Regions from separate parts of the Loigolactobacillus backii genome, predicted to be linked through region 3. Evidence: riboswitches for the same ligand, from Rfam matches in the RefSeq annotation. Region 3 holds a riboswitch; each other region holds the start of a gene.

Region 1 (3,281 bases), 1.1 Mb from region 3:
CCGGCACTATTTGTTCAGGATTTTATTGTTCGCAAGGAACATCACGTTAACACTAATGAACACGAAAATTTTGCGTTACATTTGTTATGGTATATTTGTCATAGTTACGTTAGTTACTTAGAACAAATCGGCAGCGAAATGGCACACCTTGAGAAATCTTTATCAGTTGCCAGTGGTAACAATGAGCTTTATCAACTAACTGCCATGCAAAAAAGTCTGATTCAATTTCAAATTGCCTTAAAACGAAATCAACATTTATTAAATGAACTACAAACAACCGAATTCTATTTTGAAAGTGATCCATTTTCAGCGTTACTCCAAGACGTTATGATTGAAAGCGACCAGGCCCAAACGATGACTTTCCGGCAAAAATCCATTCTCGATGAATACAATAATATGGTATCCTCAGTCGTCTCCAATAACCTCAATATTATTATGAAAGTTTTAACATCGATCACAATCATCTTAACAATTCCAACGATAATCGGGGGTATTTACGGGATGAACGTTAGACTTCCTGGCGCCGCATTAGCCCACGCCTTTAGCCTAATCATGCTTATCACCTTGATTATTTGCTGGCTATCGGGCTATTGGCTACGAAAGCGAAATTTCTTTTAATCCATTGCATTCTAAGGTTAAACACGTTAAACTGTTGGTAAAATTAAGCTATGAGGTGGAACCTAAATGAAAAAGGAAACCAGTACATTTACAAAGTTGACGAAAGTTATTATTTGGATCATGCTTTTTGCAACCGTTGGCGGTGTTGTTCTTGGCGCGGTCGGTTCACTAGGCTTATTATAATTGGCTTTTAGGCTATCTGATTGAAAATCATAATTTATGCAGTACATTAAAGGGATTACAGCAAACACTAGCGTTTGCTGTAATCCCTTAATTTTATGTCTTCAAATATTTTATAATTACAAAGAATCCACGATAACTGTTAATTAGTGCCTGTAAAAGCTTTAAAGGTATCTCGTGGTGAAAATAATCGTGCCGAAGCTCTGGCTAATAGAACAATTAAAACACCTGACAGAATTGTGTTGGCCAAAGCACTCCCACCGTTAACGGCCAGGGAATAAAGCCAAGGATTCATTCCTTTAGGTGCGTATGATCCCCAGTAGATGACACCGGCCAAGAAATGACAGAAATACTTAACGATTACGCCTAGTAATGTGTACCCCAGTGCAATACCGATAATACGATTATGTGCCTGAGCCGTAATAGCACGTCGCAGTGGTGCCGCTCCGAGACCAATCAGGCCAACAACACTAAAAGCAACTGGATATTCCAAAACGCCTTGTAGTGGGTTCAAAAATCCACCATCACCAAAGCCACGTAAAAATAAATCTAACAATCCCCAAACTAACCCGGTTGCCAGTCCCGCTTTGGCCCCGCGCCGCAGGCTAAAAATTGCAACTGGAATTACACCGTACGATAAATTAATCCAAGGTCCAATTGAATGTGGAAAATACTCTAAGGCCATCGCCATTGCAGCAATGATTGCACCTTCTACCCAAATATGTAACCGTCGATCTGACATAAAAAAATCCTCCCTTAGACTAAAAACAAACCACAAGAGGGGAAACACTAACTAGCCACAAATTCCTTCGCATGTACTAACATAACAGGTTCTAAGGGTCTGAACGAATCACTCTCAGCCAAAAAGGCTCCCCTCTGTGGTGTTGCTTTATTTAATTATTAAACCGCTTTTATGATATTGCTTAGCTGGCCATTTGTCAACTAAAATAACTAATCGTATTCTAATCCCAATTGCGTTTCTTATGAGTTTTTGCTATGCTAATACTAATTTTATTTTAACCTTAGGGAAAGAAGTGGATTGGTTGTGAAAGTCGCAAAATTTGGGGGTAGTTCGCTAGCCACAAGTACGCAGCTCCAAAAAGTCATTAAGATCATCCGGGCAGATAGTAAACGAAAGGCAATTATTGTTTCGGCGCCTGGTAAACGTTTTTCCGGTGACCAAAAAGTAACCGATCTATTAATTAAATACGCACAATTGGTACTCGCAAAAGAACCTGTTACAGAGGTTCAGCAACAAATCTTGGCCCGCTATCAGGAAATTGCCACCGGCTTTGACTTACCCGCAAGTGAGTTTCAACCAATTAGTGAACATATCTTAAATTTACCTAACCAAACTTATAAAAATGATGCCTACTTGTTGGATGCTTTTAAAGCGGCTGGTGAAGATAATAACGCCAAATTAATTGCCGCAATTTTAAATCACCTTGGTGTGCCTAGTCACTACCTTAGCCCAAGCGAATCTGGCCTAGTTGTTAGCGATCACCCCGGCGATGCCCAAGTACTAGAAGAAAGTTACGCAAAACTCGCTACCTTTAAAAAGAGTAAAAAAATCCTTGTCATTCCCGGATTTTTTGGCTACACCGAAAACGGTGATATCTGTACTTTTTCACGTGGTGGTTCCGATATTACCGGTGCCATTTTCAGTCGTGCCTTTAAGGCTGAATTGTACGAGAATTTTACGGACGTTAACGCAATTTATGCCGCGGATCCCCACATTGTCCCGAATCCTGAACCAATTGATCACCTAACTTTCCGTGAAATGCGTGAACTATCTTACGCTGGCTTCTCTGTTTTTCATGATGAAGCATTAATTCCTGCTATTGAAGGTGGAATCTCTGTCCGCGTGAAAAATACGAATCAGCCAACAAAACCTGGTACGCTAATCTCCGCACGTAAAATCTACGATGCCAAAAAACCGATTTCTGGAATTGCAAGTGACGCCGGATTTTTAGGTATTTATATTCGCAAATACCTCATGAATAAACAAGTTGGCTTTGTTGCAACTATTTTGCAAATCTTGGCTAAACATCACGTCAGTTTTGAACATATCCCTTCCGGAATTGATGATCTCACCGTCATCATTCGTGAAAGTGAGCTGACACCTGAGCTCGAACCAAAAGTACTGCATGATATTCGTGAGGCCATTCATCCAGACGATCTGCGAATCATTCATAACTACGCTTTAGTTATGATTGTCGGTGAAGGTATTCAAGATCATATTGGAATGATGGCCAAGGCAACCAATAGTATCGCTCAATCGGGGGTCTCTATCGTTACGCTTGACCACGGTGCTTCACCCGTTTCAATTATGTTCGGTGTTCGTGAAAAAGACGCCCAAAACACCGTTCGCGGCTTGTACAAAACATTCTTTAAAGCAGATAAATAAAAGCAATTAAAAAGTGACCCTAAGACTGTTTATTTCAGCCTTAGGGTCACTTTTTAATTGGCAAACCAACTCAGTC
Region 2 (3,281 bases), 1.3 Mb from region 3:
TGATCCGTGAAACTAAATGGTGATAGTTGCGAAAACCAAAGGCCGTTCGCTGGATCTGTTTGATCATGCGATTGATGCCTTCAATGGGACCGTTCGAATACTTTGATTCACTGGCATTGAGGATGATCTCTAGGTTTTTCTTGAAAGTGATTAGTGTGGCCTTCATTTTGGGACTGAGTTGCTCATTGTGATATAAATAGATCACGAGCCCATCTTTATCGTAATTTTTTAGACAAGTCATGATGCCTTGCATGATGGTGTAGGTGTTCGCTAACGTTTCATCAAGCTCAAGACCCAACTGAACGCGTTCTTGCTGGGTTACTTGTTGGCGCAGATGGCGATCATAAAATAATTGTTTAACCTCCAGGTCATCACAATGTTTTAAGTACAGTTTCCAAGCGAATTTTAGGATCCGATATTCTTTGGTCCGTTTAGAATATTGTTTCATAAGCTGCACGCGACTTTGGTTGAACGCTCTGGTCATCATGGCGATAATGTGAAACCGATCGACGATGATCTTAGCGTTGGGGAATACGACTTTAACAATGTCTTGGTAGTAACTATTAAGGTCTAAAGTCACGGTTTTAACGCGCTGACGCACGCTGAGCGGAAACTGCTTAAAGTAAGCTATAATGTTTTGTTTCAACCGATCCGGCAGGATCTGTTGAATTTCATGATCACCAGCACCGTTAATACAAATAAAGTGCAGGACACCGCCAACACCACGTACTTCATCCATCGCTAAATGTTCTGGCAGATAGTTGTAATTCCGGCGAAAGAGATCATCATATTTATCTAGGTAGCGACAAACAGTACTGGGTGAGACATTATTGTCACAAGCAATACTCTTTTGGGTCCGATCATCTTGTAAATGCATAAAGATCTTTTGGCGAGTTGCCCGGGAGATATTGCAATATTTATCAACTAGCTCGGTCGTTGCCATCACACTAGTCCCACAGTTTTTACAAAGCAGGCGCTCTTTATGCAGTTCTAGGTACACCGGCTCACTGGCGTTGGCGGCTAGGTAGGTCACCCGGGAAAGGTAGTGACCATTATGATTGAACTGATCAAAGCCACACTGGGGGCAACGTTCAAGGCCGGTCTTGACAGTTGCGCGATAGACTTTAATTCGTCTGTTTTGTTTGTATTCGTAACCATAATCGAAAAAAATGACATTTGGGTCTTTAATACTGAGCGCAAATTTTATATGATTGTCTATAGGGTTCACGGTTTTCTCATATCCTTTCAAATGATACTTGTGGTGGGTAGATTTTTGGATGAGAGCTGTGAGCTCTTTTTCTGCACAAAAATCCTGTTAATAGTTTACCATTTGTAAACTATCAACAGGAAAAAGTATAGAGCCGAATTTTATGGAAAAAAAGCAATTATTTTGGGATAACATTGACTTGATAGCTTTCGTCTCAGTTTGTAACTATGGTAACATGGTTGCTAATTTTACGTTAGCGCTATCATTTACCAAGTGATTTAGGTATACTAATAACAATAAAATAATTCACTAGGGGTGCTTAGTTGCTGAGATGACCGTGGTCAAACCCTTTAAACCTGCTCTAGTTAGGACTAGCGAAGGGAAGTGTACTGGTTATATTTTGTTGTGCCAATGGACAACGTTAACGAGACTCCTAGTGATTTTATGGATGGGAGTCTTTTTTATGCGGCAAACACGGAATCAAAAATTAGTTTTGACAGCGTTGCTAACGGCCATTGCGGTAGTTGGGGGTAATTTATTTGAATTTCCAATTGGACCAGCACGAGTTGCGCCAACACAGCATTTGATTAATTTAATTAGTGGTGTGCTCGTAGGTCCGTACTACGCGGTTGCCCAGGCCTTTTTAACGTCACTATTACGCAACATGCTAGGCACTGGAACCTTGCTGGCCTTCCCTGGTAGTATGATTGGCGCCCTCTGCGTTGGGTACTGTTATCGTTGGTTTAAGAATTTGTTGGCGGCGGCCTTAGGTGAATTAATTGGAACTGGTATTCTGGGTGCACTAGTCGCCTACCCGTTAGCAGCACTTTTTCTAGGCACGACTGGTGCTTTGTGGGTATTCATACCTAGCTTTTTCCTCAGTGCACTTGTTGGTGTAATAGTTGGCTACATTATACTGCGGGCACTTTGGCCAGTACTAAAGGCAAGATTTGCTCGTTAGATTATTTTTCAATTGCGCGTTTATTTAAGAAGTGTTCTGGGTCATTTTTAAACATAATACTGAGAATAATGTTTTCTACGATAATTAAGAGGCAACCTTAATTCTAGGTTTTCGGAAATTAAGGTTGCCTTTTTAGGTACTCTCACTGGAAATAGGAATTTACAAATGGATTCATTTTTTTCTAATGGAAAATAAAAGGACATAAAAAATTTAGCAAAATGACATTCAAATTTAGAATTTCAATTTAAAAATGGATCTGTATTTAATTGAAATTAATTCTTCTTTGTCTAATTGTAGAAATATCCAGAAAATGGTTTTTAGACCGGTTAGTATTTAATTCTGTTGGCCGTGGTTAACCGATTAAAGTTGACAATTAATTATTCAACCTATATAGTTAGTTACATAAGTAGTTAACCAGCTTACCAGTTAATTAAAAGCGAGGTGTGACCGTGGAATTTCATTTTACTAATGAAGAACCAATTTACCGACAAATTGCTGAACAACTTGAGGCTGCTATTTTTACCGGCGCCTTTGCCGAAGGAAGTCAAGTTCCTTCAACAACAGAAATTTCAAAGCAATTTAACGTCAATCCGGCAACTATTTTGAAGGGAATGAATCAATTGGTTGAGAAGGGACTGTTAGAAAAAAGACGGGGGCTGGGAATGTTTGTTACTGCTGGTGCGCATCAACAGCTGCAACAGCAGCGAAGAACCCATTTTTTGCAGCGCGATGTTCACCAGTTTATTACGGCCGCAAAGGCGCTGAATATTACGGCCGAGGAATTAGAGCAAATGATAATGGAGGGATATTCGGATGAGCACACTCAAAGTTGAGCAAATCAGTAAAAGCTTTCACCACCACCAGATTTTAAATCAAGTGTCCTTTGAATTAGGGGCATCTGGTATTTATGGTCTATTGGGACGCAACGGCATGGGTAAAAGTACACTTTTTAAGATTATGACTAATCAAATCTTCGCTGATGCAGGTCAAGTTAAATTTGCAAATATGGATATCCGAAAGCAGCCGGAATTAGCGGCTAGACTATTTTTAATGAGTGAGACTGATTTATACCCTAATTCAATGCGTGTGCAGCAAGCACTTGACTGGACCAAC
Region 3 (3,281 bases):
AATTCCATCCGGTATTCTCTACCCAGACAAAATTTCGGTTATCGGTAACGGTGTTGTCGTTAATCCAGAGTCTTTGGTAGCAGAATTGGACTACTTAGCTGAGAACGGGGTAACGGCGGATAATCTACGGATTTCCGACCGCGCCCATGTAATTTTACCCTACCATATCGAACTAGATCGCTTGCAAGAAGCTAGTAAGGGCGATCAAAAGATTGGCACTACGAATCGCGGCATTGGTCCGGCTTATATGGATAAGGCGGCTCGGGTCGGAATTCGGATGGTCGATTTGCTCGATAAGGAAGTCTTTAAGGAAAAACTTACCGCAAATTTAGAAGCTAAGAATCGTGAGTTTACAGAAATTTATGGTGGAAAAGCATTAGCATTTGCTGATATTTTTGAACCATTCTACACGTATGGTCAACGACTTAAAAAATTCGTCACTGATACGTCAGTTGTTTTAAACGACGCTTTAGATGATGGTAAAAAAGTTCTTTTTGAAGGCGCCCAGGGTGTCATGCTAGATATTGACCAAGGAACGTATCCTTTTGTGACTTCATCAAATCCAGTTGCCGGTGGGGTAACTGTCGGTAGTGGTGTTGGGCCAACGCGGATTAATCGCGCCGTTGGTGTTTGTAAGGCCTATACTTCCCGGGTTGGTGATGGACCATTCCCAACTGAATTACATGATGAGATTGGCGACTTTATTCGCGAGGCAGGGCATGAATACGGAACTGTGACAAAGCGGCCGCGGAGAATTGGTTGGTTTGACTCTGTTGTCATGCGCCACGCTAAGCGCGTTTCTGGCCTGACTGATCTTAGTTTAAACTGTGTTGATGTCTTAACTGGACTTAAGACGGTTAAGCTTTGTACGGCTTACGAACTTGATGGTAAAATAATTTATCATTATCCCGCTAGTTTAAAGCAATTGGCCAAATGTAAGCCAGTTTATGAAGAAATGCCCGGTTGGGACGAGGACATTACCGGTGTTAAAACGTTGGCCGAATTACCAGCGGCTGCCCGCCATTACGTGGAACGAGTTCAAGAGCTGGTTGGCGTTAACATCGCAACCTTCTCTGTTGGTCCTGATCGTGATCAGACTAACGTTTTAAACAACATTTGGCAAGAAGCTTAAAGTATTTTTGACAAGTTACAATTATAACGGTTACAATTAAATAAATTCACTAGGGGTGTTCTGAAAAGAACTGAGACGTGGTTTAGGCACGGACCCTTTGAACCTGTAAGTTTATACTTGCGTAGGGAAAGTGACGAAGCTAGCAATTCAAGTCAGCGCCTACTTTATGCAAGTAAGCGGTGGCTTTTTATTTTGGTTAATTATTACTGGAGGTTTTTGAAATGAAATTAGCTTTACTGGAACAATTACGGCAGCGAAATCCATTGGTTTTTACAATTGCCAATTTTGTAACCGTTAATGATGTTGCTAATGGTTTGATTGCAATCGGTGCGGCACCGATGATGTCTTTAGAACCGGCCGAGGCCCAAGAGATGGTGACGGCCGCTGATGGTATTACGCTAAATTTAGGAACGCTGACGCAACAACAAATTGGCCAAATGCATAGTGTGGGTTATTACGCACAATTGGCTAATAAGCCAGTTGTTTTGGATCCAGTGGCGGTTGGTGCTATTGCTTTCCGTAAAAAAATTGCCCGGGAAATATTGGCTGCCTTTCCAGTTAACTTGATTCGTGGTAACGCAGGTGAAATTACGGCGCTGGTGGATGTTGCCTGGCAGGCCAAGGGAGTAGATGCAGGCCACGGAGAAGCTGATTTACAAAAAGTGGCCAAGCAAGTTGCCCAACGCTATGATTGTGTTGTTGTTATCACCGGACCAACTGATATTGTAACTGACGGCCAGCGACTAACTTTAATTGAAAACGGTAGCGCTCTTTTCCCCTTGATGACCGGCTCTGGCGATTTATTATCGAGTATTTGTGCCGCTTTCTTAGCTCTAACCACGGAGACAGTTGATGACTTTTCAGCGGTTACCGCCGCCTGCCAAATTTACGCCACAACGGGTGAGTTGGCGGCCCAGTCATTAACCGCGGAATTACCAAATAGTTTCCGGACTGCCCTGATTGATCGATTACATACTGTTACCGTTGCGGAAATTGAGAAAGTTGCTCGGTACCAAGAATTAAAATAATTTGGAGGTTTTATCAATGAATTCATACCCACAGGCAGCAACCATTGCCGGAATCGATTCTGGTGGTGGGGCAGGTGTTAATGCTGATGTCAAAACAATGCAGGAACGCCACGTTTTTTCCGCAACAATTATCGTTGCCGTAACGGCCCAAAATACGTTAGGTGTACAGGATTTTGAGCCAGTTTCCATTAAATTGATTAACGAGCAATTCAAATCATTAGCGGATGACCTCAATATTCGGGCTTGTAAAACAGGGATGTTGGCTGATGCGGCCCACGTTCACGCTGTTGCCCAGAATTTACAACGCTATGATTTTGGCCCTTACACGTTGGATCCAGTCATGGTGGCAAAGGGTGGCGCTCATTTACTAAGTGATGACGCGATTGCGACAGTTAGAGATGAATTAATTCCACTAGCAACAGTTGTAACCCCTAATTTACCAGAAACAGAAGCACTAACTGGTGGAAAGATTGAATCGGAAGCCGACATGCAGGCTGCTGGCCACACTTTACAACAATTAGGTGCTAAAAACGTGGTTGTAAAAGGTGGTCATGGCGCTAATAGCCAAACTTCCAGTGATTTTGTTTTACTGGAGAATGGCCGCTCATTTTGGTTAAGTACCCCACGAATTGCAACGAAGAATACACATGGTACTGGGGACACATTTGCATCGTGCATTACGGCCGAATTGGCTAAAGGAAAGAGTGTTGAGGCGGCTATTCGTCTGGCTAAGGCCTTTATTCAGGCGGCCATTGCTGACGGGATTGACGTTGGTCATGGTCACGGTCCAACAAATCACTGGGCCTTTAGAAAGGTGGTACAAACGGATGCAAAAGACTGATTTAGCCGTCTATTTTGTTGCCGGTAGCCAGGATATTCCAGCTGGTGAAACCTTGTTAGGTGTACTTGAAGCGGCCTTAAGTGCAGGAATTACGACTTTTCAATACCGAGAAAAAGGAAGTAATAGTTTAACCTCTGCTACTGCTAAATTGGCTTTGGCGCAACAGGCCCGCGATTTGTGTGCTAACTATAAGGTTCCCTTTATTGTGGATGACGACGTTGATCTAGCGCTTGCAGTAAAGGCTGATGGTATTCATGTTGGGCAAAAGGATGAGACCATT

Evidence for each region. Region 3 has a riboswitch for thiamine pyrophosphate ahead of thiM (hydroxyethylthiazole kinase). Riboswitches for the same ligand answer to the same signal wherever they lie in the genome.
Region 1: it holds a riboswitch for thiamine pyrophosphate, as region 3 does, so the genes downstream of both, thiT (energy-coupled thiamine transporter ThiT) here and thiM (hydroxyethylthiazole kinase) in region 3, are expected to answer to the same signal.
Region 2: it holds a riboswitch for thiamine pyrophosphate, as region 3 does, so the genes downstream of both, thiW (energy coupling factor transporter S component ThiW) here and thiM (hydroxyethylthiazole kinase) in region 3, are expected to answer to the same signal.

The regions. Positions count from the first base shown of each region.
Region 1 is NZ_CP014873.1:2,301,387-2,304,667, forward strand. It holds gene AYR53_RS10485 (magnesium transporter CorA family protein) at 1-618, shown strand, start outside; gene AYR53_RS13350 (DUF4044 domain-containing protein) at 685-801, shown strand; gene thiT (energy-coupled thiamine transporter ThiT) at 941-1,540, opposite strand; TPP riboswitch at 1,585-1,684, opposite strand; gene AYR53_RS10495 (aspartate kinase) at 1,844-3,205, shown strand.
Region 2 is NZ_CP014873.1:2,000,819-2,004,099, forward strand. It holds gene AYR53_RS09065 (ISL3 family transposase) at 1-1,228, opposite strand, end outside; TPP riboswitch at 1,509-1,607, shown strand; gene thiW (energy coupling factor transporter S component ThiW) at 1,671-2,168, shown strand; gene AYR53_RS09075 (GntR family transcriptional regulator) at 2,618-3,001, shown strand; gene AYR53_RS09080 (ATP-binding cassette domain-containing protein) at 2,982-3,281, shown strand, end outside.
Region 3 is NZ_CP014873.1:734,198-737,478, forward strand. It holds gene AYR53_RS03075 (adenylosuccinate synthase) at 1-1,132, shown strand, start outside; TPP riboswitch at 1,174-1,278, shown strand; gene thiM (hydroxyethylthiazole kinase) at 1,354-2,160, shown strand; gene thiD (bifunctional hydroxymethylpyrimidine kinase/phosphomethylpyrimidine kinase) at 2,177-3,001, shown strand; gene thiE (thiamine phosphate synthase) at 2,988-3,281, shown strand, end outside.